3 regions of the Lysobacter sp. DMC104 genome follow, and region 3 is predicted to be linked to each of the others. Evidence: predicted binding sites of a transcription regulator. Region 3 holds the regulator's gene; each other region holds the start of a gene.
What was found. Region 3 encodes HrcA, which represses chaperone genes, less so after heat shock. Its sites were predicted from a motif close to TTNGCACTCNNNNNNNNNGAGTGCNAA; they were not measured.
Positions count from the first base shown of each region.

Region 1: the regulator HrcA is predicted to act here: its motif matches at 2,793-2,819, upstream of ACT53R_RS04070 (co-chaperone GroES).
Region 2: the regulator HrcA is predicted to act here: its motif matches at 2,687-2,713, upstream of rpoH (RNA polymerase sigma factor RpoH).

Region 1 is NZ_JBQUZW010000002.1:262,139-272,127, forward strand. Features, by position in the region: gene ACT53R_RS04060 (DUF8213 domain-containing protein) at 1-533, shown strand, start outside; gene groL (chaperonin GroEL) at 702-2,345, opposite strand; gene ACT53R_RS04070 (co-chaperone GroES) at 2,456-2,746, opposite strand; gene ACT53R_RS04075 (TonB-dependent receptor plug domain-containing protein) at 2,986-5,856, opposite strand; gene ACT53R_RS04080 (lytic transglycosylase domain-containing protein) at 6,093-8,084, shown strand; gene ACT53R_RS04085 (complex I NDUFA9 subunit family protein) at 8,081-8,974, shown strand; gene ACT53R_RS04090 (PH domain-containing protein) at 9,024-9,401, shown strand; gene ACT53R_RS04095 (multifunctional CCA addition/repair protein) at 9,483-9,989, shown strand, end outside.
Region 2 is NZ_JBQUZW010000009.1:4,126-14,114, forward strand. Features, by position in the region: gene ACT53R_RS12390 (Mu transposase C-terminal domain-containing protein) at 1-490, shown strand, start outside; gene ACT53R_RS12395 (TniB family NTP-binding protein) at 480-1,436, shown strand; gene ACT53R_RS12400 (TniQ family protein) at 1,440-1,892, shown strand; gene rpoH (RNA polymerase sigma factor RpoH) at 2,725-3,618, shown strand; gene ACT53R_RS12410 (hypothetical protein) at 3,900-4,319, shown strand; gene ACT53R_RS12415 (hypothetical protein) at 4,518-4,943, shown strand; gene ACT53R_RS12420 (NYN domain-containing protein) at 5,085-5,963, shown strand; gene ACT53R_RS12425 (DUF1203 domain-containing protein) at 6,039-6,506, shown strand; gene ACT53R_RS12430 (NAD(P)/FAD-dependent oxidoreductase) at 6,531-7,775, opposite strand; gene ACT53R_RS12435 (peptidoglycan-binding protein) at 7,849-9,989, opposite strand, start outside.
Region 3 is NZ_JBQUZW010000004.1:181,785-191,773, reverse strand. Features, by position in the region: gene ACT53R_RS07745 (DUF3857 domain-containing transglutaminase family protein) at 1-1,598, opposite strand, end outside; gene dnaJ (molecular chaperone DnaJ) at 1,679-2,812, opposite strand; gene ACT53R_RS07735 (TMEM175 family protein) at 2,865-3,443, opposite strand; gene dnaK (molecular chaperone DnaK) at 3,613-5,652, opposite strand; gene grpE (nucleotide exchange factor GrpE) at 5,678-6,205, opposite strand; gene hrcA (heat-inducible transcriptional repressor HrcA) at 6,316-7,380, opposite strand; gene recN (DNA repair protein RecN) at 7,478-9,145, shown strand; gene fur (ferric iron uptake transcriptional regulator) at 9,260-9,661, opposite strand; gene ACT53R_RS07705 (outer membrane protein assembly factor BamE) at 9,800-9,989, shown strand, end outside.

The DNA.
Region 1 (9,989 bases), on a different contig from region 3:
CGAAATCGCTCGACCTGCTGTGGCGGCTGTCGGAGATGTATTCCGAAGTGCCGCTGGGCCATCGCCTGAAGCAGACGTGGACGATCCGCCGCACCGACGCGAAACCGCTGTTGCCCGGCGCCACGCTCGCGAATGCCGGCGCGAACGGCGACCTGCCGCGGCTCGACAGCCCGCCGCAGAAGGCGACGTGCAACGAGCAGAGCGGCGGCAGCTTCACCAACCTGCACAGCATCGCGGACGTCTGCCTCAGCGGTCGCGTGTACTACCGCGCGTCGGCGCACGACTTCTGCCCCACGCACGGCTACACCAGCAAGACCGTCGCCTATGGCTGCGGCGCGAGTTCCTGCGCGGGCCGCTGCGGCGCGGGCTGCGGCGTGGGCGACGGCCTCGGCGCGTGGTACCAGGACTGCCTCGACCACGACGTCTGCAACCGCGACCACAACTCGCAGCTGGGCGCCTGCGGCGACGAATGGACCGAAGCCGCCGACGACTACGCCTTCGGCGCGATTTCCTGCTACACGACCTGCCACTGACAGCGCCCTCCGCTGCCGTCCGCGCAAAGAAAAACCCCGCGAGCGATCGCGGGGTTCTTCGTTTGACGGCTTCCGGCGAAGCGGGCGAAGGCCATGGAAGGCCTTCGCCTGGACCGTAGCCCGGGGTGAGCGAAGCAAACCCCGGGTTGATCGATCGGGATCGATCGATCAGAAATCCATGCCGCCCATGCCGCCCATGCCGCCGCCCATGCCGCCCGGGGCCGGCTCGTCCTTCTTCGGCGCTTCGGCGACCATCGCTTCGGTCGTGATCATCAGGCCGGCGATCGAAGCCGCGTTCTGCAGCGCGGTGCGGGTGACCTTGGTCGGATCCAGGATGCCGGCCTCGACCATGTCGACGAATTCGCCGGTGGCCGCGTTGTAGCCGTAGTTGCCCGTGCCTTCCTTCACCTTGTTGACGATGACCGAGGGCTCTTCGCCGGCGTTGGTGACGATCTCGCGCAGCGGGGCTTCCATCGCGCGCAGGGCGATCTGGATGCCGTGGTTCTGGTCTTCGTTGATGCCCTTGATGCCTTCGACCGCGGTCTTGGCGCGGATCAGCGCGACGCCGCCGCCCGGGACGATGCCTTCCTCGACGGCCGCACGGGTGGCGTGCAGGGCGTCTTCGACGCGGGCCTTCTTTTCCTTCATCTCGATCTCGGTCGAAGCGCCGACCTTGATCACGGCCACGCCGCCGGCGAGCTTGGCGACGCGCTCCTGCAGCTTCTCACGGTCGTAGTCGGACGAGGTCTCTTCGATCTGGGCCTTGATCTGCTTGATGCGGGCCTCGATCGCCGAGGTGTCGCCGGCGCCGTCGATGATCGTGCTGTTCTCCTTCGAGACCTGCACCTTCTTCGCGCGGCCGAGATCCTTGATCGTGGCCTTCTCCAGCGACAGGCCGACTTCCTCGGAGATCACGGTGCCGCCGGTGAGGATGGCCATGTCCTCCAGCATCGCCTTGCGGCGGTCGCCGAAGCCCGGGGCCTTCACGGCGCAGACCTTGACGATGCCGCGGATGGTGTTGACCACCAGCGTCGCCAGGGCTTCGCCCTCGACTTCTTCCGCCACGATCAGCAGCGGCTTGCCGGCCTTGGCCACGCCTTCGAGCACGGGCAGCAGGTCGCGGACGTTCGAGATCTTCTTGTCGTGCAGCAGGATGTACGGGTCGTCGAGTTCGGCGGCCATCGACTGCTGGTTGTTGACGAAGTACGGCGACAGGTAGCCGCGGTCGAACTGCATGCCCTCGACGACGTCGAGTTCATTGTCCAGGCCCGAGCCTTCCTCGACCGTGATCACGCCTTCCTTGCCGACCTTCTTCATCGCGTCGGCGATGATGTTGCCGATCGACTCGTCGGAGTTGGCCGAGATCGTGCCGACCTGGGCGATCGCCTTGTCGTCGGCGGTCGGCTTGCTCATGGCCTTCAGTTCGGCGACGGCGGTGGCGACCGCCTTGTCGATGCCGCGCTTGAGGTCCATCGGGTTCATGCCGGCGGCGACCGCCTTCATGCCCTCGCGGATCAGCGCCTGGGCCAGCACGGTCGCGGTGGTGGTGCCGTCGCCGGCGTTGTCGGAGGTCTTGGAGGCGACTTCCTTCACCATCTGCGCGCCCATGTTCTCGAACTTGTCGGCCAGTTCGATCTCCTTCGCGACGGACACGCCGTCCTTGGTGATCGTCGGGGCGCCGAAGCTCTTCTCGAGCACGACGTTGCGGCCCTTCGGGCCGAGGGTCGCCTTCACGGCGTTGGCGAGCACGTTCACGCCGCGCACCATGCGCGAGCGGGCGTCTTCACCGAAACGGATGTCTTTGGCAGCCATGGTCTGAAACTCCGGAAAAATGAGGTGTTCGTAGGGCGGGCCTCGGCCCGCCGTTGCGACAGCGATGCGTCAGCACGCGTGCGGCGGGGCGATGCGCCCGCCCGCGCGCATCAGCCGACGATCGCGAGGATGTCGTCTTCCTTGATGATCTTGTATTCGACGCCGTCGGCCTTGTACGCCGAGCCCGAGTACTGGCCGTAGATCACCTTGTCCCCGACCTTGACCTTCGGCGCGCGCAGGCCGCCGGTGGCGTCGATGAACTTGCCTTCGCCGATGGCGACGACTTCGCCCTTGGTCGGCTTTTCCTTGGCGGCGTCGGGGATGATGATCCCGCCGATGGAGGTTTCCTCGGCTTCGATCGGCTTGACGATCACGCGATCGTAGAGCGGCTTGAGATTCATGTGAACCCTCGCAAGTGGTTGATTGGATTGGGAAAGGGCGGCGATCTTAGCACTCTCGACCCGAGACTGCCAAAACCGCGGCAAAAAGTGCGCCCGGCATGCCGGGACGGGCGGGAGATGGGGGGCGCCCGGCGGCTTTCAAGGGGGCCAGGCAAAGAAGAAGGGGCGGATCGCTCCGCCCCTTCGTCCGGGACCGCCCCCGGCACGAGGCCGGGACCGGGTTGTCGCGACCGGATCGATCAGAACCGGTAGTCGGCGCTGACGTACCAGAAGGCGCCCGGCAGGTCGTACGTGCCGGCGTCGTAGCCGTTCAGCGAGCAGGTCACGCAGATCGGCGGTTCCTTGCCGAACACGTTGTTGCCGCCCACCGACAGCTTCAGGCCGTCGAACAGCGCGTTGTTCCACGAGAACTGCACGTCGTGGTAGGTCACGGCGCCGAGCTTGTTGACCACACGGGCGTTCAGGCAGTTCGGGACGGTGGAGATCGTCGCGTTGTTGCAGTCTTCCTCGACCGAGTCGATGTAGCGCAGACCGTAGGCGACGTCGAAGTTGCCCTTGTGCCAGCCGAGCTGGGCGTTGGTCTGCCACTCGGGGATCGCGCTGTCGCCGACTTCGATGCCGACGCGACGCGAGCTGACGTTGCCGTCGCCGTCGACCGCCTTGTACTCGCGGACCCAGGTCGTCTGCAGCGCGGCGCTCAGGCTGCCGAAGCCCCATTCCGGGCTCAGCCAGTTGATCTTGAGGTCCGCACCGCTGGTCTTCACCGTGCCGAAGTTCTGCAGGAAGTTGTTCGGCGGGTTGAGGTTGCCGCTGCTGCCGCGGGTGAACGGCGAGCAGACCTTCGGATCCGTGCCGTTGCCCGTGGTGTAGCAGGCGTCCAGCAGGCTCTGCAGGTCGGCCGACAGGATGGCGCCGTCGATCTTGTGGTCGTAGTAGCCGACTTCGAAGTCAAGCTTGCGCGACCACGACTGGTCTTCCGCCCAGCCCGGGCTGTAGACCGCACCGATCGTCCAGCTGTCGGACTTCTCGGGATCCAGATCGCGGTTGCCGCCGGTGAAGGTGGTGATCTGGGTGTTGGCCTGCTCGAAGTTGTCGGGGACGCCCGCGGCCACGCACGCGGCCTCGAGGCCGGCCGAGACGCCGTTGGTGCGGTCGACCACCGGCGCGCCGGTCGGGCCGCAGGGGTCGGTCAGGGTGGCACCGAACTGGGTCAGGCCGTACAGCTCGCCCAGGTTCGGGGCGCGGAAGCCCTGCGAGTAGGTGCCGCGGACCACGACGTCCTCGATCGGCTGCCAGCGGAAGCCGACCTTGCCGGTGGTGGTGCTGCCGAAGGTCGAGTAGTCGGACCAGCGGACGGCGGCGGTCAGGTCGAGGGTGGCGAGGACCGGGAAGTTGAACTCGCCGTAGACTTCCTTCACGTCGTAGCTGGCGGAGATCGGCGAAGCGAACGAGTCCTGCGACTCGCCGGTCTGGCGCAGCGGATCGGGATTGAAGTCGCCCTTGTACTTGCGGTACTCGGCACCGGCGGCGAAGCCGGCGTTGCGGTCGGCGATCGCGAACAGGTCACCGGTCAGGTTGAACGAGAACGAGTCGAGCACCTGGGTGCTGGCGTCACGCTGGTTGGTGATGATGTAGTCGATCATCTGCCGGGTGAACGGACGCGCCTGGCCACCGAAGATATCCAGCGGCACGCAGCCCGGGGTCGCGGCGCACACCGCCGGATCGCCCAGCGCGGTGCGGATATGGGCCACGTTGTAGCCGTTGGTGAAGCGCTGCGTCGCCGAGTTGCGGCTGTGGACGTAGTTCGCGTCCCAGCCGAAGTTGCGGTCGCCGATGTCGAACAGGCCGTCGAGGCCGACGTTGAAATACCAGGTGTCGACGTTCTGCGTGAAGATGCGCGGCCCGACTTCCAGCGGGCGGCGGCCGATGAACACGAAGTTGTTGCTCGCGTCCAGGGCGAAGCCGAACGGGTTGTACGGATGGTTCGCCGGGATCGAGATCGTGTCGGCGATGCCGCCGGTGCCGGCGCCGGGACCGACGAAGATCGGCTCGGGCGCGGCCTGGTTGGTCGACTGGCGGTTGTTGAACAGGCCCTTGAAGTGCAGACGGGTGTTGTCGCTGATGTCGATCGTGGCGCTGGCGAACAGGGCCTTGCGCTCACTGGGCGTCAGCAGCAGGTTGTACGGCGCGAAGTTGAAGCGGTCGGCACCGGTGAACTGGTGGTAGGTGCCGCCGTTCGGGTTGCCCGGGACGAACACCGGGGAGGTGGTGCCGTTGTTCAGGGTGATGCTGTAGAAGTTCGTGCCCGTGGGATCGAAGAACACGAAACGACCCTGCGGGGTGCCCGAGCTGCCCGCGGCAAGGCCGGCATTCGGTTCGGGGAACGAGGACTGACCCCAGTCGCCCGAGCTGATGCGGTCCTGCTTGTAGTAGCTGGCCGCGAAGACGGCGTTCCAGCGGTCGCCGCCGGTGCCGATGGTGAAGGAGGCGTCCTTGGTCTCGCCGCCACGGCTGTATTCGCCGTAGTAGGTGTGCAGCTCGGCACCCTTGAAGCTCTTGCGGGTGATGATGTTCACCACGCCGGCGATGGCGTCGGAGCCGTAGATCGCGGAGGCGCCGTCTTCCAGCACTTCGACGCGGTCGATGATGGCCAGCGGGATGGTGTTGAGGTCGGCGCTGCCGCTGACGCCCGAGGCCGAGGATTCGTTGACCCAGCGGATGCCGTCGACGAGGACCAGCACGCGCTGCGAGCCGAGGTTGCGCAGGTCGACCTGGGCCGAACCGGCACCGATGCCGCCGCCGTCCGGCGGATAGCCGAAGTTGCCCGAGGAGTTGAACTTGGCGTTCAGGGCCTTGCCGCTGGCCGTCAGCTGCTGGAGCAGCTCGCCAACGCTGGCGACGCCGGTCTCTTCGATCTTGGCGCGGTCCATGACGTACACCGGCTGGGCGGTGACGGCATTGGTCTGCTTGATGCGGGACCCGGTGACACTGATCGTGTCGAGGGTGCTCTTGTCGCTCTGCGCGTCCTGCGCCGCGGCGATGCCGGGCAGCGCGAGGAGCAGCGTCAGGTGGACAGCGGCCGTCAGGCGATTACGGCGCAGCTTGCTCATGGGTTCTCTCCGTTGAAATTGAATATCTAAAGTGTCGCAGCGGCCACCGCCCGGGCCCCCTCCCGGAGCGGCACCCGGGCTTTGTAAACAAAATGTGAAGGCGCGGCAAGATGCCGGCCGGTCCCCGGACCTCCGGCAGGGGCCTGCAGGGCCTCCCCGCCAGGCCGCGCCGTCGCCCCCGTCACCGCACCCGCGGTGGCCGCCGATGGTTCATCGCGCTTCGCTATAGTCCCCGCATGCGCATCCCCCACCTGTCCCTCGTCGCGACCCTGCTGGTCGCGATCTCCCCCGCCGCCTGCCGCGCGCAGAACGACACCCCCGCGCTGCTCCGCGCCCGGGCCGCCCTCGAAGCCGCCGAACGCGGGCTGGTCCCCGCCGCGCCGCTGCCCGCCGGGCATGCCCTCGCCGGTTGGGTCGAATACGCCGGCCTGCGTCGCACCCTCGACACCCTGCCCGCTGGCGACGGTCAGGCCTTCCTGACCCGTTACGCCGGCCAGCCCGTGGCCGAGGCCTTCCGCGAGGACTGGCTGGCGGCACTGGCCCGGCGCGAGGACTGGCCGGCCTTCCGTGCGGCGTGGTCGTCGTCCATCAAGGGCACCGCCCTCCGCTGCGCCGAATTGAACGCCCGGCAGGCGCTGGGCCTGACCGACGCCGACTGGACCGCCGACGCCCAGGCGCTGTGGCGCAGCACCGGGCGTTCGCTGCCCGACGGCTGCGACGCGCCGATGGCGGTGCTCGCCGCCCGCGGCGGCCTGACCCCGGCCCTGCGCTGGGAGCGGATCGAGAAGGCCGCGGCCGAATGGCAGCCCGGCGTGATGCGCGCCGCCGCCCGCGGCCTGCCGGCAGACGACTTCGCGCTGGCGAACGACTACGCCGCCTTCATCGAATCCCCGCACGACCGCGCGCTCGGCTGGCCCAAGACGCCGCGCAGCCGGCTGGTCGCCTCGCAGGGGCTGGCGAAGCTGGCGAAGGCCAACCCGGCGGCGGCGGAAGCGCGGCTGCCGAAGATCACGGAAGCGCTGGGCCTGAACGATGCCGAGCGCGGCCGTGCGCTGTACCAGGCCGCGCTGTGGACGGTCGCCTCCTACGGCCCCGAATCCGCCCGCCGGCTGGCCGCGGTGCCCGACGTCGCCTACGACGACAAGCTGCACGAGTGGCAGGTGCGCGAGGCCATGGCCCGCTCCGACTGGAAGTCGGCGCTGGCGGCGATCCGCGCCATGCCCGACGCCCAGCGCCGCGATTCGCGCTGGCGCTATTTCGAGGCGCGGCTGCTGGAAATGGGCGGCGACCGCACCACGGCCCAGGCGCTGTACCGCGACGCGGCGATGAAGCCGGAATTCCACGGCTTCCTCGCGGCCGACCGCATCGGCGCGCCGTATGCGCTGTGCCCGTCGACGCCGGCGACGACGCCCGCCGCGAAGGCCGCAGTCGGCAACGATCCGTCGATGAACCGCGCCATGCTGCTGTACCGCCTCGACCGCGCCGCCTGGGCCGAACGCGAGTGGAAGGACGCACTGTCGCGGTTCACGCCCGAGCAGCGCCGCATCGCCGTCGGCATCGCCCAGGACAACGGCTGGTTCGACCGCGGCGTGTTCGGGCTGGTGAACGTGGGCGGCAAGAGCTATCCCGAGGAATCGCAGCTGTACACGCTGCGCTTCCCGCTGCACCACGACACCGCGATCCGGCGCGAGGCGGCGAAACAGAACATCGACCCGACCTGGGTCGCGGCCGAGATCCGCGCCGAGAGCGTGTTCAATCCGCGCGCGCGCTCCGGCGCCGATGCCCGCGGCCTGATGCAGGTGCTGCCGTCGACGGGCGCCGGTCTGGCGCGACGTCTCGGCCTGCCGTGGAGCGGCGGCGAGGCGCTGTACGAGCCGGAGTTCAACATCGCGCTGGGCACCGCCTATCTGCGCGAACTGGAAGACAAGTACGGCATGACCTACGTCGCGATCGCCGCCTACAACGCCGGCCCGGCGCCGGTGGCGCGCTGGCAGACGCAGCGCCCGGGCATGGACGCCGACTTCTGGATCGAGACCATCAGCTACAAGGAAACCCGCGATTACGTCGCGCGCATCCTCGCCTTCAGCGTGATCTACGACTGGCGGCTCAACGGCAACGCACTGCCGATCACCGACCGCCTCGCCGGGCGGATGGTGGAGACGCGCAAACAGTTCGTGTGCCCGGCGCCGCCTGCAGCGACCGGGAGCGCGGGCGGGACGCGGAGATGAGCAAGCGTGTCGTCATCCTCGGCGGCAGCGGCTTCGTCGGCCGGTCGCTGGTCGCGCGCCTGCTCGCGGACGGGCATCGCGTGGACGTGCTCTCGCGCGACGCGGCCACGCGCGAGCGCGTGCCGCCGGGCGCCACGCATCGCGCGGGCGACGTGCACGACGCCGCGTTCCTGCGTGACGCGTTCGCCGGTGCCGATGCCGTGGTCAACCTCGTCGGCATCCTCAACGAGCGCGGCGACGACGGCCGCGGCTTCCGCAAGGTGTACGTCGAACTGGGCGACAGCGTGATCGACGCGATGCGCGCCACCGGCGTGCGCCGCCTGCTGCAGATGAGCGCATTGCATGCCGGCGATGGCGCCAGCCACTACCTGCAGGCGCGCGGCGAAGCGGAACGGCATGTCGTCGATTCGGGCCTTGACTGGACGCTGTTCCGACCGTCGGTGATCGCCGGCTCCGGCGACGGCCTGTTCTGCCGCTTCGCGCAGTTGCTGCGCTTCGCGCCCGGCCTGCCGCTGGGCGGCGCCGGCGTGCGTTTCCAGCCGGTGTGGGTGGGCGACGTGGCCGAGGCCTTCGCCCGCGCGCTGGTCGACGACGCCACCATCGGCCGGCGCTACGACCTCGTCGGCCCCGAGGTGATGACGCTCGGCGGGATCGTCAAGCTCACCGCGAAGACGAAGGGCTGGTCGCGCTTCGTGCTGCCGCTGCCCGGCGCGCTCGGCCGGGTGCAGGCCGAAGTCGGCGAACACCTGCCGGGCAAGCCGATCAGTCGCGACAACTGGCGTTCGCTGCAACGCGATTCGACCAGCGACGACAACGGCCTGCCGAAGCTCGGCATCGCGCCCACCGACGTCCGCGCGAAACTGCCCGAAATCCTCGGCATGCGCGCCTGACGCGCGGCCGCCCGCACCCCGCTTCCACTTCGACAAAGAGGACACGCCCATGGGACTGATCGACGGCCTGCTCGGCCACGCCGGCGAAACGCCGGTCGACAAGCTCGCCGAGGAATTCGCGCCGCTGCTGGCGCCCGGCGAATCGCTGCAACGCGCGTTCTCCACCATCCGCGACCTGATCGTGTTCACCGACCGCCGCGTGATGCTGGTGAACAAGCAGGGCATCACCGCGAAGAAGACCGAATACCGCAGCATCCCGTACCGCGCGGTCACGATGTTCTCGCTGGAGACGGCAGGCCATTTCGATCTGGAATCCGAACTGCGCATCTGGCTGTCCGGGCAGCCGGCACCGATCGAACTGCACCTCGGCCGCGGCAGCGGCTCGCAGGCGATCGTCGCGCTGCTGGCGCAGCACGCGGCGCGCTGAGGCGACACGCCACGTATCGGCGCAATGCGGCGCCGGCAACCCGGGTGGCGGGCCGGGGCCCGCCCTACGTACACTGCCGGCATGAAGACCTATCTCGTCGGCGGCGCTGTGCGCGACCGCCTCCTCGGCCTGCCCGTGCACGATCGCGACCACGTCGTCGTCGGCGAATCGCCCGAGTCGATGCTCGCCGCCGGCTTCAAGACCGTGGGCAAGGATTTCCCGGTGTTCCTGCATCCGGACACCGGCGAGGAATATGCCCTAGCCCGCACCGAGCGCAAATCCGCGCGCGGGCATCGCGGCTTCGTCGTGCACGCCGCGCCGGAGGTGACCCTGGAAGAAGATCTGCTGCGCCGCGACTTCACCATCAACGCGATCGCGCAGGCCGACGACGGCACGCTGGTCGATCCGCACGGCGGCGCGCGCGATCTGGACGCGCGCGTGCTGCGCCACGTCGGCCCGGCCTTCGTCGACGACCCGCTGCGCGTGCTGCGCGCGGGCCGGTTCATGGCGCGGCTGGCGCCGTTCGGCTTCACCGTCGCGCCGGAAACCATGGCGCTGATGCGCACGATGACCGAGGCCGGCGAACTG
Region 2 (9,989 bases), on a different contig from region 3:
CGGCGAAGACCGCGTGCTGACCCGCACAGGAGTCGAGATTCATCGGCTGCAGTTCTGGGCCGACGGACTCGAAGTGTGGGTGGGGCAGCGCGCCACGGTCCGGGTGCACTACGACCCGCGCGACATTACCTATGTGTACGTACGCACGCCAGTCGGAACGTTGATCAGGGCGAACGTCACCACGCCCGGCGTGAAGGCGATCTCACTCGCGGAGTGGTCGGCGCGCCGCCAGCATGAGCGCGCCTTGTCTTGCAATCCGAGCCTGACAAAACAGGCGGACGAAAGCCTGCGGCGCAATGACGAGAGCATCAAGCAAACCAAGATATCGCGCGCCGTCAAGCGTCGTCAGGCCACGGCCGCGGCAGGTGATCGCTATCGCGATAAGTCCAGCCCCACGCCGCACGAAACTCATGAAGGACCTGAAGCCCTCCCGATGCTTGCCGGGATAACCCAATCTTTTGCCGTCGAGGAACTCGACTATGATCTTTGACAGCCACGACACAACGGAAACTGCCCCGTCCACGACAGCTGCCGTGATGTCACCGGACGCCGTCTTGCCGGGGAATCGCTTGCATCCGGCGGCAGAGCGGGCACTGCAGTCCGGGACGCGCGACCGGATGGTGATGGCGATCCGTGACCATGTCATCCACTACCCCGCACTGGACCAGATCATCACCGAGGCCGAATGGATGGTGTACGAACCGCGCCAGACCCGCGCCCGCGGGCTGATCGTGGTGGCCAATCGCGGCAATGGCAAGACCAGCCTCTCCAGGCTGATTCACGGCCGCTTCGATGCCTACGACAGCCCCGGCCTGCCGTGCGTATTGCGCATCTCGATCTCCGGTGTGCGCGATGCCCGTTCTCTGTACGGGCGCATCCTGGAGGAACTCGGCAGTCCGGCACGCATCTCCCATCGCCTTAGCGACCGAGAACTGCTCGTCCAACGACTATTGCGCGAAGTCGACTGCCGCCTGCTTGTTCTGGACGAAGTGCAGGATGTGCTGTTGGGCAGCGATCGCGAACAGCAGCGTGCGCTGGAAGGAATCAAATTGTTGATGAACGAATTGAGCCTGCCGATCCTCGCCTTCGGTACGGACAGGGCTGGACAAGGGTTCGGCGCGGATCCGCACCTGCAGGCGCGCTTCAGCCACTTCGCAATGCCGACCTGGAAGGCGGACAACACGCTGGCCAATTTTCTCGCGACGTACGAACGCCTTTTACCGCTCAAAGAGCCCTCGAACTTGGCGGCAGCGGAGAAAGTCGCATACCTAGCAAGAATGAGCGAAGGCGTACTCGGCAAGATCGTCACGCGGGTGCAGAATGCGGCCCTTGCGGCCATCGTCGACGGCACCGAGCACATCACCATCGCGCACCTAAAGGCCGCGGTCACACGACCGGCGGTGTGCGGGCTGCGCCCGGACAACGCGGACTGCTAAGCCATGGCCAGAGCGTCCCTATGCCTGCGCGTCGACTCGCCATATCCTGGCGAGTCGATGTCATCATTTCTATCAAGGGCAGCGCAGTTCTATGCCATGCCGGCACCCGCCCTGCTCAAAGAGTTGTTGCAGGGGCGGAGCTGGTCGAGCACCGAACGTCGGGACCTTGACCTCGCGCCTTCGCCGGTGCTGTTGCAACGACTGTCGGAGACTGTTCGTAACTGGCAGCCACTGATCGAGGAACCGCAGGGGTTCATGAGCTGGACCCTCGCACAACGCTGGCGCCACGCCTACTGCCCAACCTGCTTCTTGGAAGATCTAGCAGCGGGGCGAACACCGTACTTTCGTAACGACTGGATCCCGGCACTGGTGACGACGTGTTGGAAGCACGGCACCCCACTGTTCGATTGGGAGATGGTGCGTTCCGGTGGGTGGCGTTACTGGCCGCAAACTTGACTGCACAAAGAGCGCGTGGCCCGGGACATCCCGGCTTTCATGCAGAGCCACCTCGACTTGGTGAAGCAGTTGGGGAGCCCAGCTGAGTCGGTCGTCGACGTCGGTGGTCGGATGCCGGCCTCCGAGGCACTCGCCTACCTGCACCAATTGCAAACTCTGGTCGAGAAGCCTGCAGGAATACCGATGCCGCGGCCCGAATCGTTCAGGACGGACTTGGGGGCGCTACGTTCTATCGCCCGGGAACTCGTGCGGTTCGTCTCCAGGTATCAAGACCAGCACAGAGAGCCACCCATCGCGACGGTGATTTGCCCGCCAGAAGCCTCGGACTGGATCGCGCCGATCCCCCCCAGTGCGGCCCGGCGTAGGTGGGAGTACACAGAGTTCGGGATACGGCAGACGGGTTGCATCCGTTGGCGGCGGTGTTACGCCTTGTTCACCGCCCGGACCCTGCTGGGGATGGAGCGGTTCAGGTTCCTTTTCCCGCCAGCGCCTTCGACAGCGTTCTCTCCATGGCGGGAGTGGTGGCTGGAGTGGGTACGACCGCGATTAGGTACCGAGCAGCAAGGTTCACTGGACTGGTATCGGCAATCGGTGCTTTGTGATGACTAGGGTTGCTGCGGCGAATCCTTTTAAGTAATTGAATTACAATCATTTTTGATCAACGGAAACGGCTCAACTGACACGGTTAAGCACGCGCTGACATGGTCAATTGGTTTGCTGACACCGTTAAGTGTTCTCGACACATCAGATGGCTTTCCGTTCCATGAATGGAACACAGGGAACTCCGCGCGGCTTTAGCACTCCAAGGACCCGACTGCTAACATCCATGACCATGACCCAGACCAACGCACCCACCGCCCTGATTCCCAACAGCCTGCCGGTCCCCGCGTTGAACGGCCTGAGCGCGCTCGGCTCGCTTGAGGCCTACGTCGGCGCCGTGCACCAGATCCCGGTCCTGTCGGCCGAGGACGAGCAGGCCCTCGCCCGCCGCTACCACGAACAGAACGACCTCGACGCCGCCCGCGAACTGGTGCTGTCGCACCTGCGCTTCGTGGTCCACGTCGCCCGCGGCTACAACGGCTACGGCCTGCAACTGTCGGACCTCATCCAGGAAGGCAACATCGGCCTGATGAAGGCGGTGAAGCGCTTCGATCCCGCGATCGGCGTGCGCCTGGTGTCGTTCGCGGTGCACTGGATCCGCGCCGAGATGCACGAGTTCATCATCAAGAACTGGCGCATCGTGAAGGTCGCGACCACGAAGGCGCAGCGCAAGCTGTTCTTCAACCTGCGCCGCAGCAAGACCCGCCTGGGCTGGCTCAACGCCGAGGAAGTGCGCAACGTCGCCAAGGATCTCAACGTCTCCGAGCGCGAAGTGCTGGAGATGGAAGCGCGCCTGTCCGGCCGCGACATCGGCTTCGACGCCCCGGACGACGCGGACGACGACCACGCCCCGCCGGCGCCCTCGGCCTACCTCGTCGCCGAAGGCGAAGATCCGGCCCAGGCCTACGAGGCCGCCGACAGCGAGGCCGACCAGCTGGAACTGCTGCGCGAAGGCCTCGCCCGCCTCGACGCCCGCTCGCGCGACATCGTCAAGCGCCGCTGGCTGGAGCCGGACAGCAAGGTCACGCTGCAGGAACTGGCCGACCAGTACGGCGTCTCCGCCGAGCGCATCCGCCAGATCGAGGCCAACGCGCTGAAGAAGATGAAGGCGCTGTTCGCGGCCTGATCCGCAACGGCATCGCCGGCACCACATCACGAAGACACGACGACGGCCCGGGCTACCGGGCCGTCGTCGTTTCCGGGCCCCGCGCTGGCCGGTCGGGGGACTTGATCCTGTCCGGCGCCGGATTGCGCTGAAGGACATACGGGACGGATGCGGGCACGCGCTCGCGGACCGTCCCGCGTCCGCACCCGTGCGTGGCAGTGCGCTCCCTCGACGCGCTGCCGTCCGCCGGCCACCGGACGGAAACGCCCGTCCTTCCATCGCGTACCCCAAGGAGCCCCGCCATGCGATCCACCCTGCTCTCCCTCGCCGCCTCCGCCGCGCTCGGCGCCTCGCTGCTGCTGCCCGCCCCGGCCGCGCACGCCGGCAACGTCACCAACGCCCAGCTCGGCTGCTACGTCGACACCTACGCCTACGACTACGCCGAGATCGGCGAGTGCTACGGCGTGTGGACGCCGTCGACCGCCAACAATCCGAGCGTCGCCGTGTTCCAGGTCGTCGGCCTGACCGCCGGCAGCTACACCTTCTACTGGACCGATCTCGCCACCGGCCAGACCGGCATCTGCCCCACCGGCAACATCAGCTGCCTGCGCACGATCCGCGTCGGCCAGAGCAAGAGCGTGATGGTCACCGTGGTCGACAACGCGACCGGTGCCAGCAAGACGGTGTCGGCGACGGCGTACTACGAGGACGGCTGGAACTGATCGCGGCACGCACCCTCGCGTGATCCGGCGGCCCGGGAAACCGGGCCGTCGTCGTTTGGGGCCTCCCGACGCTGGCGACACGCGCCATTCACCGCGTTCCACGTCGCAGGTCTCAATCGCGGCGACGTCGCGTGGTTACGCTGCACGGGCCCGCGACGGACGCGGGCGTTCCCCCGACTCTTACATTGGAGGTAAGCGATGAAACTGCTGAATGGGCCGCTCGGCTTCACCCTGCTGGCCGCTGCCCTGCTGGCCGGCCATGCCGAACCCGCACGCGCCGGCGACGTGAGCAACGCCCGCGTGGACTGCTACGTCGACACCTACGCGTACGATGTGCCGACCGCAGGCGATTGCTATTCGGTGTGGACGCCGGGCACGGCCAACAATCCGTCCGTCGCCGTGTTCACGGTCGCCGGCCTGCCCGCGGGCAGCTATTCGTACCAGTGGCGGAACCTCGAGACCGGCGGCACGATCTGCGGCAATCAGGCTTACTGCCTGGTGTCGATCGCCACCGAAACCCGCGGCGACGGCTACGCCGCAGCGTCGGTGACGGTGACCGATACCCAGACCGGCGCACAGAAGTCGTCGACCGCCGAAGCCTATTACTTCGACGGCTACAACTGACGGCTGCGAGGGCAGCCGGAACCGATCACGGCAGGTTGCATCGCAGGATCGGGCGGCCCGGGCGACCGGGCCGTCGTGCCCGACAGGTGACGCCACCACCGCATCCGGACTAGGCTGGCATCGTTCATCCCCGGAGGCGACATGGACGACCGGATGCGGATCGCGCTGTTGATCGATGCGGACAATGCGTCCGCCTCGACGCTCGAATATGTGCTCGGCGAGATCGCAAGCCTCGGCGTGGCGAATGTCCGCCGCGCCTACGGCGACTGGGCCAGCGGCTCGCTGAAGTCGTGGCGCGACGCGCTGCTGGACAACGCGATCCAGCCGATGCAGCAGATCGCGTACTCGAAGAAAGGCAACGCCTCGGACATGGCGATGATCGTCGACGCGATGGACCTGCTCTACACCGGGCGGTTCGATGCCTTCGCGCTGATGTCGAGCGACTCCGACTTCACGCCGCTGGCGATGCGATTGCGCGCCGCCAACATGCAGGTCTTCGGCTTCGGGAAGGCGAACACGCCCATCGCCTTCAAGGCGGCCTGTTCGACGTTCTTCCTGGTGGATGCGGCCGATGACGCCGCGCCGGAGGAAACGCAGGCGACGCCGGCCATGCATTCTCCCGTCGAGGCCGCGAAACATGTCGCCGAGCCGGTCGTGACGGCCACGACAGAGGTCGCTGCGACGGCGACGAAATCCGCTGCGCAGCCCGCACGCCCGAAGCCATCGCCTGCCCAGCCGCCTGCAAAGCGCTCCGGCGCCCAGTTGCGCAGCGACACGGCGCTGGTGAACCTGCTCCTGGGCGCGATGGAAGCCGCGAAGGGCGAGGACGGCTGGTCCAAGTTGAGCAAGGTCGGCAATCACATCGCCAACCGCGGATCATTCACGCCGAAGAACTACGGGTACCGGACGCTCAAACCGCTGATCGTGGCCACGGAACTGTTCACTCTGCATCCCGACGGGAACCACATCCGCGCCAAGGGCGCGAAAGGCGCGAAGAAAAAGCCGGGCACGAAGTCCTGACGCCACCGCAAGAATCGGATATCGCGCAAGCGCACCGGCGCACATCCTGCGCGCACCCCTTCCCGGAGTGCCGCCATGTCCTTCCAGATCCATGCCCTGCCACTCGATGCGTTCGCGCCGCTGTTCGCGCTGTCCGACGATGACCTGCGTGCCCGCAACGCGCGCCGCGTGGTCGCCGACGGGCGGCCGGTATATCCCTGCCGCGTCAGCCTGCAGGACGCGACCGAAGGCGAACGCCTGCTGTTGCTGCCGCACGACCACCACGCCGTCGACACGCCGTATCGCGCGTCGGGGCCGGTGTACGTGCGCGAGGCCGCGATGCAGGCGATGCCCGCGATCGACGAGATCCCCGCACTGCTGCGCACGCGGCTGCTGTCGCTGCGCGCCTACGATGCCCGCGGCATGATGGTCTGGGCCGACGTGCGCCCGGGCACCGAGGCGGAAACGGCGATCGAGGAACTGTTCGCGATCGAACGCACCGCCTACCTGCACCTGCACTACGCCAAGCCCGGCTGCTACGCCTGTCGCGTCGTGCGCGCATGAGGCGAACGTGCCGCGCAGCGCGCGTCAATCACGACCGAGGATGATCCGGGCGCTGCGCTGGTAGCTCCAGTACGCCTGCGCCCAGTCGATCAGCACGACGAGGCGGTTGCGGAAGCCGATCAGGAAGAACACATGCGCGGCCAGCCAGAACCACCACGCGAGCAGGCCCGACAGCCGCAGGCCATGCACGTCGACCACCGCGGCCATGCGGCCGATGGTGGCGAGATTGCCGAAGTCGCGGTAGCGGAACGGCGGCGGCGTGCCGCCGCGCAGTCGCGTGCGGATCGACCGGCCGAGATAGCGGCCCATCTGCTTGGCCGCCGGCGCCACGCCCGGCACCGGCTTGCCGTCGCACTGCACGGCGGCGAGATCGCCGGCGACGAAGACGTCCGGATGCCCGGGCACGGACAGATCCGGCTGCACCGGCACGCGACCGGCGCGATCCAGCGGCACGCCGAGGTCGCGCGCCAGCGGTGACGCGGCGACGCCCGCGGCCCACAGCACCGTGCGCGCGGCGATACGCTCGTCTCCCAATTGCACGCCGGCGTCGTCGATCGCGGCCACCGGCACGCCGGTGCGCACCTCGACGCCGAGCCGCGCCAGCTGCCGGCGCGCCTTTTCCGACAATGCTTCCGGAAAGGTCGACAGCACCCGCGGACCGGCTTCGAGCAGCAGCACTCGCGCCTGCCGCGGATCGACGCGGCGGAATTCGCCGTGCAGCGTGTGGCGCGCGATCTCGGCCAGCGTGCCGGCCAGTTCGACACCGGTGGGGCCACCGCCGACGATCGCGAACGTCAGCCACGCCGCGCGCGCGGCGGGATCGTCCTCGGCCTCGGCGCGCTCGAACGCGAGCAGGATGCGGCGGCGGATCTCCAGCGCGTCGTCCAGCGTCTTCAGGCCCGGCGCATGCGGCGACCAGTCGTCGTGGCCGAAATAGGCGTGGGTGGCGCCGGTGGCGAGCACGAGCGTGTCGTAGTCGAGCGTCCGGCCGTCGGCGAGTGCGAGGCGATGCGCGTCGGGATCGAGCCGCGCGACCTCGCCGAGCAGGACGGTGACGTTCTGCTGCCGGCGCAGGATGTGGCGCAGCGGCGCGGCGATGTTGGGCGCGGACAGGCCCGCGGTCGCGACCTGGTACAGCAGCGGCTGGAACAGATGGTGATTGCCGCGGTCCAGCAGCGTGATCCGCACCGGCGCGCCGCGCAGCGCGCGTGCCGCCCACAACCCGGCGAACCCGCCGCCGACGATCACCACATGAGGCACCGCATCCATCCGCCGCTCCTGCCGCCGCGGCGCCGTCGCCGCGGTGCGCATTGTCGCGCATCGCGGGCAACGGGTGGGACGGTCAGCGCGCGCCTTGTGCGATCGGCGCCTGCTGCGGCTGCTGGCGTTCCTGCGCCTGCTGGATGGCGACGTTCTGCGCGACCTGCACGGTCTGTTCGCTGCTTTCGCGGATCGGCTGCTGCACGGCCTGGCGCGTGGCGACGCCGTCGGTGTTGCGGTTGAGCTCCGGCTGATCGCCCATCGCGCTGAACTGCACCGCGCGCGCCATCGAACCGTCGCGGCTGAGATCGACGCGATCGACCTGGGTCAGGCGCTCGCGGACGGCCTCGACGGTGAGCGCGCCGGCGAGGTTGCGGCTGTGCTCGCCATGCGGCAGGTGGCGGGCGTTCTCGGCCTCGTACACCTTCTCCAGCGTCTGCCGGAAGGTGCGGTTGTTGGGGTGGTCCGGATGCGTGACCAATTCGCGGCCAGCCTCTTCGGCGGCGGCGCGCGTGCGCGGGCCGAGCGTGCCGGTCGGCTCGATGCCGTGGTCGCGCTGGAAGGCGCGGGTCGCGTGCTCGGTGTTCGGGCCGAACTTGTTGTCGACCGCCAGCGGGCGACCGTCGGCGCCGCGGTAGCCCATGTCGGCGAGCATGCGCTGGTACTGGCCGACTTCCGGCGCGGTCTCGCCGCGACGCAGGACGTTGTCGGCCATGGCGTCGCTGCGCGCGGGTGCGGCCGGGTGTGCGGCCGGGTGTGCGTCGGGCTGGGCGCGGGCGGCCTCGGCCGGCGGGCGCTGCGGATCCGCATGCGCGGGCTGGGCCGGGGACGGCGTCTGCGCCGGCGCGGCCTGCGGATGCGCGGGCTGTGCGGGCGTCGGCTGGGCGGCCTGCGGGTGCGCGTCCGGCTGCGCCGGGGTCGGCTGGGCCTGGCCCTGGGTGCGCTGGCGACCGTTCCAGAATGCCTCGGGATCGGTCAGCTGGCCCTGCGGGTCTCGGATCTGGTAGTGGACGTGCTGGGCGTACTGGTTCGGGCCGTCGGGACCGCGGCCGCCCATCGTGCCGATGGGATCGCCCGCCTCGACCCGCGTCGGCGGGTTGGTCACCCGCACCGACCGCGAATCCATGTGCAGGATCTCGTGCATGTTGCCCTGGTCGTCGCGGATCTTCACGGTGCCGTACTGGCCCTGGCCTTCGCCGTAGACCACTGTGCCGCTGACCGGCGAGCGCACGACCGGATGTTCGAGGTTCCGGCCGCTCTGGCCGCCGGTGTAGTTGAAGTCGACGCCGCCGTGGTTGTCGGGATGCCCGTTGAGCATCCGCTGGCCGTAGTGGCTGGTGAGGTGCGGCGCAGTGCCGGCCTGCGTCGGCAGCATGGTGCGCATCGTCTCGTCGAACGTGTGCGCGCCCTGCGCGGGCTGCGCCGGGGTCGGCTGCGCCTGCGGCGGCTGCGGCTGGGCCTGCTGTGGCTGCGGCTGCGCGGGATCGGCCGGCGTCGGCTGGGCCTGCGTACGTTCACGCGCGGCGGTGCCGATCGCCTGGCGGGTGGCGTCGTCGGCGATGCCGGTGGGCGGCAACTGGTGGCCGGTCTGGAAATCGCGGACCGCGGCTTCGGTCTGCGCGCCGTAGAAGCCGGTGGGACCGATCGGCCGATTCTGGTTGTCGCGGAACTGCACGCCCAGGGTCGCGAGGTCCTGCTGCAGCGCGCGCACGGGCTCACCGCGCTCGCCACGCTGCAAGCGGCCGTCGGCCAGCGGGTCGTTCGACGCATGCGGCTGCGCGGGCGTCGGCTGCTGGCCGGGGGTCGGCTGCTGGCCCGGCGTCTGCGCCAGCCCGGGCACCTGGTCGGAATACTGCCGGTACGGGGCCAACTGCTGGCCCATGCGGTCGTAGGCCTCGCGCACGGTCAGCACGCGGTCGCCGTCCATGTACAGGCCGGGATTGCGGCTGACGACGGTCTGCGACAGCAGGCCGTTGTCGGTCACCAGCGCGTCGGGATGCTCGGAATACGCGCGCAGGAACCGCGGGCCGGCGGTGCCGCCGAGGTTGTGCATGGCGTAGACGTTCGCATCGGCATTGGGACCGGCGAAATCGCGGACGGCGGCGAGGTTCTCGCGGGTGAACTCGGCCAGCATCGCGGCCTGCAGGTCGCGGTTGGTGCGCAGCTCGGGGGCGTTGGCCTGCTCGCGCGTCATCGTCGCGGCGCCTTCCACCCCGTGCTGCG
Region 3 (9,989 bases):
TCGGGCAACTGGCTGGCCACGATGCCCTGGATGGGGCGGAAGCCCAGCAGCAGCGGCGCCACTTCGAAACCGCTCGGCACCGCCAGCATGCCCTCGGCATGGAAGTCCGCTTCCATCGCGAACGTGCCGGCCGTGGCCGCCACGTCCGGCGACATGCGCAGGCTGCCGTCGCCGATGAGCCCGCGGGCGCGGAAATACGACTTCACCATGTCGGCACGCAGCGTCTCGCCGGCCTCCTTGAGCTGCTGGCGGGCCATGATCGCCATGTCGCCGCCGATCTCGACCCGCGCCGTTCCCTTCACCGAGCCATCGGCCGCGATCGCGACCTGCGTGCGCATGCGCGTCCAGTCGCGGGCGCGGTCGGGCATGGGCGTGACCGTGTCGTCGCGGTAGCCGTCGACCAGCAGCACGCGCTTGCCCGCGACCGCGTCAGGCAGGCTGCCGAACGGGGTCTGCGACGACGTCGAATCGAGGTAAAGATCGAGCGACGGCACGTAGTTGATGACGTGGTTGACCATCGACGCGACCGGGACCTTCGGCAGCGTGTAGACCTGGCTGGCGTTGACCAGCGCCTGCGTGTTCGCGATGCCGCGGGCGCGCAGCAGCGCCTGCAGCAGGGTCGCGTGGTCCTTGCAGTCGCCCATGCGGTTGTCGAGGACGACGTCGAGGTCGCGCGGCACCACCGCGCCCAGGCCGATGCAGTTGCCGGCGTACGCGATTTCCTTCGCCACCCAGTCGTAGAGCCGCTGCGCGACCTCGCGCGGGGCCTTGGCGTCGCCGGCGATCTTGTCCGCCAGCGCGCGGATGCGCGGCGTGACCGCGGCCTTGGCTTCGGCACGGGCGCCATACGCGCGGGAGATGTCCGCGTAGCTGCCGAAGGTCGAGAAGGCGTAGCCGGGATAGCGCTCAAAGTCGTACAGCGCGTCCTGCAAGGTGTCGGGATCGGCAGGTTCGCGATTGCGCCAGGTCCACGTCAGCCGGTGGCGGCCGTCGCGGGCGGTGTCCTCGGCCACCGTCAGCTTCGGCGCGGCCCAGGTCGCCTTCAGCGAGACCGGCGCGTCGATCGAGATGCGGACGTCGCCGTAGTACGAGGTCGGATCGAAGCTGTCGATCACCGAGAACGCGCCCGGGAACATCGGCTCCTTCGCCGTGAGGCGGTATTGCAGGACCGTGGTGTCGCCGACCGCCAGCTCGGGAAAGACGACGGTGAGCGAGGTGCGGTCGGAGTAGATCGGCGAATCGCCCTCGCGGCCGCGGCTGCTGCTGACCTGGAAATTGCCCTTCGGCACGTCGATGCGGCGACCATCGGCCTTCAGGGTGTAGGCCGCGAGCACGTCGGCCTGCTGGATGCTGGTGCTGTAGCCGATCGAACTGTCGCGCGCGTAGTCGATGCCGCTGGTCTTCAGCACCTTGGTCGCGGTCTCGACCGTCTCGACGTAGCGGCCCTCGGCATCGATCACGTAGTCGTGCGATTCGCGCTCGATCCGGACCGGCCAGTCCTCGGGACGGTTCGCGGCCTGCACCGCAGTCGAGGCGATGGCGGCCAGGGACAGCGCGAGGAAGCCCGACGCGATCTGCGTGCGATGCCGGTTCTGCATGGAGTCCACTCCTGTTGCGACCCGGGCACTCTACCGTGCCCGGGTGAAGCGGACGAGAAGTCCCTGCCCGCAGGCGACGATCAGGACGTCATCCGCTCCCAGAAGCTCTTCACCCCGTCGATGAAGGTGCTGGAACGCGGCGAATGGCGACGGGCGCCTTCGCCGCTGAAGGTGGCCTCGAACTGTTGCAGCAGCTCGCGCTGCTGCGTGGTGAGGTTGACCGGGGTCTCGACCACCACGCGGCAGTAGAGGTCACCGGTGCCGCGGCTGCGCACCGACTTCACGCCCTTCTCCCGCAGGCGGAACACGCGGCCGGTCTGGGTTTCGGCCGGCACGCGGATCTCGGCTTCGCCGCCCAGCGTCGGCACGCGGATGACGTCGCCCAGCGCCGCCTGCGAGAAGCGGATCGGCACCTCGCAGTGGAGGTCGTCGCCGTCGCGCTGGAAGATGTCGTGCTCACGGACGCGGATCTCGACGTACAGGTCGCCCGACGGCGCACCGGCCGGGCCGGCCTCGCCCTCGCCCGCCAGGCGGATGCGGTCGCCGTTGTCCACGCCCGCCGGGATCTTCACCGACAGGACCTTTTCCTCCTCCACGCGGCCGGCACCGTGGCAGGCCTTGCAGGGATTGCTCATCTTCTGGCCGCGACCACCGCAGGTCGGGCATGGCTGCTGCATCGAGAAGATGCCGCGCTGGAAACGCACCTGGCCGCGACCCTGGCAGGTGCCGCAGGTCTCGATCTTGCCGTCTTCCGAACCGCTGCCGTTGCAGGGCTTGCAGGCCGCCATCGTCGGCACTTCGATGCGCTTGTCGAGGCCGGCGACGGCTTCTTCCAGATCGAGTTCGACGATCACGCCGACGTCCGCACCGCGGCGCGGTCCGCGTGCGCCACCGGCCCCGCCGCCGAAGATGTTGCCGAAGATGTCGCCGAAGATGTCGTTGATGTCGGCGTAGCCCGCCTGCCCGCCGCCACCGCCGCCCATGCCGTGCTCGAACGCGGCATGGCCGTGGGCGTCGTAGGCCCGGCGCTTGTTGGCGTCGGACAGCACTTCGTAGGCTTCCTTGGCCTCCTTGAACGCGGCCTCGGCGCCGGCATCGTCCGGATTGCGGTCCGGATGGTGCTTCATCGCGAGGCGGCGGTAGGCCTTCTTCAGTTCCTCGTCGCTGGCGGTCTTCGCCACGCCGAGGACTTCGTAGTAATCGCGTTTGCTCATGGGTGACCTGTGAACGATCGGGACGCGCCCGGCGGACGCGTCCGTGGAAATCTCAGCCGGCGAGCTGGCGCTCGATCCGGCGATCCGGCACGAACCACAACACGGCGACGGCGGCGACCAGCGCGCCGGACAGCGCCGGGCTCCGGAACGCGGCGGGGACCGCCAGTGCATACATGGCCAGCGAGGCCTTGCCTTTCAAGTCGCCGCCGACCGCCCTGGCCAGCTCCGACCGCTCGCCGCCGTTGGCCCGGATCAGCGCCGCCTGCATCGGCATCCACGAGGCGGCGCACATGAACAGGTCGAAGGCGTAGACCGCGGTCGGGATCGGCGCGAAGTGGTTCTCGCCCATCCAGCCGGTGGTGAAGGGAATCAGCGACATCCAGAACAGCAGGTGCAGGTTCGTCCACAGCACCCTGCCATCGACCTTGTGCGCGGCGTGCAGGAAGTGGTGGTGATTGCTCCAGTAGATGCCGACGTTGACGAAGCTCATGACGTAGCTCAGGAACACCGGCCACAGCCCGGCGAGGGCGCGCCAGTCGGTACCGTGCGGAACCTTCATCTCCAGCACCATGATGGTGATGATGATGGCGATCACGCCGTCGCTGAACGCTTCGAGCCTGCCCTTCCCCATCCCGCCCCCGGTGCCGTCGAACGGCGGTCTGCATTGCACGCGAAACCCGCGGCGACCCGGTGGCGGATCGCTCCGCCCCGGCCCGTCGCGGGCGCTCATGGCCGGCGACGATAGCATCCGCCGGACGCAGACCGGCCCCGGAGTCGCCCCCGGGGCCGGCCGTCATCGCTTACTTGTCGTCCTTCACCTCGGTGAACTCGGCGTCGACCACGTCGTCGTTGCGCGACGAGGCCGAGGGACCCGGACCGGCCTCGCCCGCGGCCTGCTGGCCGGCACCGGCGGCCGCCTGCAGCGACTGCGCGGCTTCTTCCAGCGCGCGGCTCTTGGCCTCGATCTGGCCCTTGTCGTCACCCTTCATCGCGGTCTCGAGTTCGGCGATGGCGCCCTCGGCGCGGCCGATGGCCTCACCCGGGACCTTGTCGCCGTGGTCCTTGATCGCGCTGCGCACGGCGTGGATCAGGCCGTCGGCGTGGTTGCGGGCCTGCACCAGCTCGTGGAATTTCTTGTCTTCCTCGCGGTGCGCTTCCGCGTCCTGCACCATCCGCTGGATCTCGTCGTCCGACAGGCCCGAGCCGGCCTTGATCTCGACCTTCTGCTCCTTGCCGGTCTTCTTGTCCTTCGCCGACACGTGCAGGATGCCGTTGGCGTCGATGTCGAACGACACCTCGATCTGCGGCGTGCCGCGCGGAGCGGCGTCGATGCCGGACAGGTCGAAGCGCGCCAGCGACTTGTTGAAGCGGGCCTGTTCGCGCTCGCCCTGCAGCACGTGCACGGTCACGGCCGACTGGTTGTCGTCGGCGGTCGAGAACGTCTGCGAGGCCTTGGTCGGGATGGTCGTGTTCTTCTCGATGATCTTGGTCATCACGCCGCCCAGGGTCTCGATGCCCAGGCTCAGCGGGGTGACGTCGAGCAGCAGCACGTCCTTCACGTCGCCGGCCAGCACGCCGCCCTGGATCGCGGCGCCGATGGCGACGGCCTCGTCCGGGTTGACGTCCTTGCGCGGCTCCTTGCCGAAGAACTCGGCGACCGCCGCCTGCACCTTGGGCATGCGGGTCTGGCCACCGACGAGGATCACCTCGCTGATGTCGCTGGCGCGCAGGTTGGCGTCGTTCAACGCGATGCGGCAGGGCTCGATCGACTTGCGGATCAGGTCCTCGACCAGGGCTTCGAGCTTGGCGCGGGTGAGCTTGATGTTGAGGTGCTTTGGACCCGAGGCATCGGCGGTCACGTACGGCAGGTTGACCTCGGTCTGCTGCGACGACGACAGCTCGATCTTCGCGCGTTCGGCGGCGTCCTTCAGGCGCTGCAGGGCCAGCGGATCCTTGCGCAGGTCGATGCCCTGCTCCTTCTGGAACTCCTCGACCAGGAAATCGATGATGCGCTTGTCGAAGTCCTCGCCGCCCAGGAACGTGTCGCCGTTGGTGGCCAGCACCTCGAACTGCTTCTCGCCGTCGACGTTCGCGATCTCGATGATCGACACGTCGAAGGTGCCGCCGCCGAGGTCGTACACCACGATCTTGCGGTCCTTGCCGTCGCCCTTGTCGAGGCCGTAGGCCAGCGCGGCCGCGGTCGGCTCGTTGATGATGCGCTTGACGTCGAGACCGGCGATGCGGCCGGCGTCCTTGGTCGCCTGGCGCTGGCTGTCGTTGAAGTACGCCGGCACCGTGATGACGGCCTCGGTGACCTTCTCGCCCAGGTAGTCCTCGGCGGTCTTCTTCATCTTCTCCAGCACGCGCGCGGAGATTTCCGGCGGCGCCATCTTCTTGCCGTCGCTGGTGCCGACCCACGCGTCGCCGTTCGAGTGCTCGATGATCGCGTACGGCACCAGGTCGAGGTCCTTCCTGACCTCGGCGTCGCCGAACTTGCGGCCGATGAGGCGCTTCACGGCGTAGAAGGTGTTCTTCGGGTTGGTGACCGCCTGGCGCTTGGCGCTGGCGCCGGCCAGCACTTCGCCGTCCTTGGTGTAGGCGATGATCGACGGCGTGGTGCGGTCGCCTTCGCTGTTCTCAATGACCTTGGCCTTGCCGCCTTCCATGATCGCGACGCACGAGTTGGTCGTGCCCAGGTCGATGCCGATGATCTTGCCCATGATGTGGTTCCTCGGAGATGGGGAGGCGGCCGCGCCGCCGATGTGCCGTATGTGGGATGGCCGCGCCGGGGTTTCAAGCGCCGGCCGCCCGGGAGATGCACGGGGGCGCCGGCCGTTCATCGGCGCCGCGCCCGCACGGGTCGCGTCAGTCCTGCTTCGCGACCATGACCAGCGCCGGCCGCAGCAGGCGCTCGTTGAGTAGGTAGCCCTTCTGGCAGGTCTGCGCGACCGCGCCGGGGGCGACGCCCGGGACGTCGACCAGACTCATCGCCTGGTGGTGTTCGGGATTGAAGCCGTCGCCGGCCGCCGGGGCCACCGCGACCAGTCCGTTGGCCTGGGCGATGCGTTCGAGCTGGCGCAGGGTCAGCTCCATGCCGGCGCGCACCGGGTCGCCCTCGGGGGCCGCGGCCAGGCCGGCTTCCAGGCTGTCGAACAGCGGCAGCAGGTCGCCGAGCAGGCGCTCGTTGGCGAACTTGCGGGCGTTCTCGACCTCGCGGGCCATGCGCTTGCGCTGGTTTTCCAGATCGGCGCGCTCGCGCAGCATGTCGGCGCGCAGTTGTTCGAGTTCGGCGTGCAGCGCTTCGATGACCGCGTCCGGGGTGGCGTGCTCGGCGGCATCCGCCATCGAAGCGTCCTGTGACATCGGGTCCTGTGGCGTCGGGGTCTGGGTCATCTGGTTTCCGGGGCTGGAGGCGGGCAATCCGCCGACGGCCGAGGGATGGGGCCGGCCCTTCCGGAATCAAGTGCCCGCGTTCAGGAATCGCCTGCGGCAGCTCCCCGGGCTCAACGCTCGCCTTCGGACCCCAGCGCCTGCGTGAGCGCATTGGCCGCGGCCTGCACCACCGGGATGACGCGGTCGTAGGCCATCCGGGTGGGGCCGATCGCCCCCAGCACGCCCAGCGTGCGCCCGCCGACGCCGTAGGGCGCAGTCACCAGCGACACGCCGTCCAGCGGCGCCATGCCGGTTTCCTCGCCGATGAAGATCCGCACCCCCGGCGCCCGAAGCGTACGTTCCAGCAGTTGCAGGATCTCGCGCTTGCTGGCGAAGGCCTCGAACAGTTCGCGCAGGCGATCGAGGTCGGAGAGGTCCTGCACGCCGATCAGCCGGGTCTGCCCGGCCACCAGCATGTCCTCGGCGTCGCTGGCGAGCGCCTGGTCGGCCAGTTCCAGCGCCTGGGCCATCAGCGATTCCATCTCGCGCCGGGCGTTGCGCAGCTCGGCCATCAGCAGCGTGCGCGCCTCGGCCAGCGGCCGGCCGGCGTAGTGCTGGTTGAGGTAGTTGGCGATCCGCTCCAGTTCCCCCGGGTCGTACGGGCGCCGGGTCTGGAGGATGCGGTTCTGCACGTCGTTGTCGGCGAACACCAGGATCGCCAGCACGCGCTGGGCGTCCAGCGGCACGAAATCGACGTGCTTGAACGCGAACTGCTCGCGCTTGGGCACGCTGACCACGCCGACGAAATGGGTCATCGCCGACACCAGCTCGGACGCGCTGCCCAGCAGGCGCTGGGTCCCGCTGCCGGCGGCCAGTTCGCCGCGCAGGCGAGCCAGCTCCGGCTCGCCCAGCGGGTCGATCTGCAGCAGGCTGTCGACGAACACCCGGTAACCCTGCGCCGTCGGCACCCGCCCGGCCGAGGTGTGCGGCGCCGCAAGCAGGCCCACGTCCTCCAGCTCGGCGAGGATGTTGCGGATCGTCGCCGCGCTGACGTCCAGGCCCGCGTGCCGGGCCAGCGTCTGCGAGCCCACCGGTTCGCCGTCGCGGATGTAGCGCGCGATCAGCGTGCGCAGCAGCAGCCGCGCGCGGGGATCGAGGCTGCCCGGGTCGAAGCCGGCGTCGGCGGGTCGGTTCATGCGCAACGGTATAGGCGCAGCCGCCGGCGCGCGCAAGGGGCCGGGAGGCCGGCATCGGTCTCCGGAGATGAGACGCCATGAGGCACAATGCGCGCCCATGCTGACCCATCTCGCCCTTCGTGATTTCGCCGTCGTCGCAGCCGCCGAACTCGAATTCGGCCCCGGCATGACCGTCATTTCCGGCGAAACCGGCGCCGGCAAGTCGCTGCTGGTCGACGCCCTCGGCTTCCTTTCCGGCCTGCGCGCCGACAGCGGCGTGGTGCGCCACGGCGCCGAGCGCGCGGAACTGAGCGCCGAATTCGACCTCGCCGACCACCCCGACGCCACCGCGTGGCTGCGCGAGCAGGAACTGGACGACGCCGGCACCTGCCAGCTGCGCCGCACGCTGCGCTCCGACGGCGGCTCCCGCGCCTGGATCAACGGCCGCCCGGCCACCCTCACCCAACTCGGCGAACTGGCCGGGCTGCTGGTCGAGATCCACGGCCAGCACGAACACCAGGCGCTGCTGTCGCGCACCCGCCAGCTCGCCCTGCTCGACGCCTTCGGCCGCCACGGCCCGGCGCTGGCGGCGGTGGCCGCTGCCGCCGCGGACTGGTCGACCCTGCTGCGCGAGCGCGACGCCCTGTCGAAGACCGGCGATGTCTCCGACCGGATCGCGCTGCTCGAACACCAGCACGCCGAACTCGCCCGCGAGACGCTGGAACCGGCGTCGATCGCCGACCTCCTCGCCCAGCATCGCCGCCACGCCAACGCCGCCGGGCTGATCGACACCTGCGAACGCGCCCTCGCCCGGCTCGAAGGCGACGACGCCCCGTCGCTGCTGCAGACCGTGCAGTCGCTGCGTGGCGACCTCGCCCGCGCCCGCGACGACGAGCCGCGGCTGGCCGAGGTCGAAGGCATGCTCGACGCCGCCGCGATCCAGATCGACGAGGCCACGCGCCTGCTGCAGCGGATCCGCGACGACCTCGACCTCGACCCCGACGGCTTCGCCGCGCTGGAGGACCGGCTCACCCGGCTGCACGCGCTGGGGCGCAAGCACCGCGTGCCGGCGGAAGCGCTGTTCGAGCTGCGCGACCGGCTGGCCGAGGACCTCGACGGCCTGCGCAATGCCGGCGCCCGTCTCGTCGCGCTGGACGACGAGATCGCCGCCGCCACTGCACGCTGGCGCACCGCCGCCGCCGACCTGACGGCCGCCCGGCGCACCGCCGCCGACGCGTTGTCGACCGCCGTGTCCGCGCTGATCGCCGATCTCGGCATGGGCGGCGGCCGCTTCGAGGTGGCGCTGGAAGCCGTCGACACCGCCCGTCCGGACCCGCAAGGCGCCGAACGCGCCGAATTCCTGGTCTCGGCCAACCTCGGACAACCGCCACGCCCGCTGCGCAAGGTCGCCTCCGGCGGCGAGCTGTCGCGCGTGTCGCTGGCGATCGAGGTCGCGGCACTGGGCCACGACGCCGTGCCGACGATGGTCTTCGACGAGGTCGACACCGGCATCGGCGGCGCCGTCGCCGAGATCGTCGGCCAGAAGCTGCGCGCCCTCGGCGCCCGCCGGCAGGTGCTGTGCGTGACCCACCAGCCGCAGGTCGCGGCGCAGGGCCACGCGCATTACCGGGTGAGCAAGGCCGACGCCGGCGGCATGACCCAGAGCGCGGTGCAGAAGCTCGACGCCAAGGCCCGCCAGGAAGAACTGGCGCGGATGCTGGGCGGCGTCGAAGTCACGAAGGAAGCGCGCGCAGCGGCGAAACGGCTGCTGGAAAACGCGGGCTGACGCTCAGGCGACTCGCACTTGGTAGAGCGGCCTTCAGGCCGCTGTCCATTGCTACGCAGAAAACGGCAAGCGGCCTGAAGGGCGCTCTACCGGGACGCAGTGGGCAGACCCGCCCTACCTCTTCTTGCGGACGTACAGCACCAGCGCGTGGGCCTGGATCTCGTAGCCCTGCTCGGCGGCGATGCGCTGCTGGATCGCCTCGATCTCGGCGCTCTCGAATTCGATGACCTTGCCGGTGTCGACGTCGACCATGTGGTCGTGGTGGTCGCCGCGATCGAGCTCGTAGACGGCGTGGCCGCCCTCGAAGTTGTGCTTGAGCACGAGACCGGCGGCCTCGAACTGGGTCAGCACGCGGTAGACCGTCGCCAGCCCGATCTCGTCGCCGTCTTCCACCAGCCGTCGGTAGATGTCTTCTGCGGCCATGTGCCGCGGCTGGGCCTGTTCCAGCATCTCGAGGATCCGCATGCGCGGGTGGGTGACCTTGAGGCCGAGTTTGCGGAGATCTCTGGTTTCCATCGCTGGTTCCGGGGGGACGTCGGCGGAGACGGCGGCATCCAATCCGCGATGAACGGCAGTCACCGACCCGACTGCCGGCGGCGCCGAGGCACAGTGTATCATCGCCGTCCGCGACACCTCTCCGCTGCCGGCCGTCCCATGCCCATCCTGCACCGCTTCCCGCTCCGCCTGCCCCTGCTGATGCTGACCGTCGCCCTCGCGACCACCGGCTGCGGCATCTTCTACAAGCAGCCGATCTACCAGGGCAACCTCATCGAAAAGCGTGCGGTCGACCAGCTCCAGGTCGGCATGAGCAAGCAGGACGTGCAGACGCTGCTGGGCAGCCCCT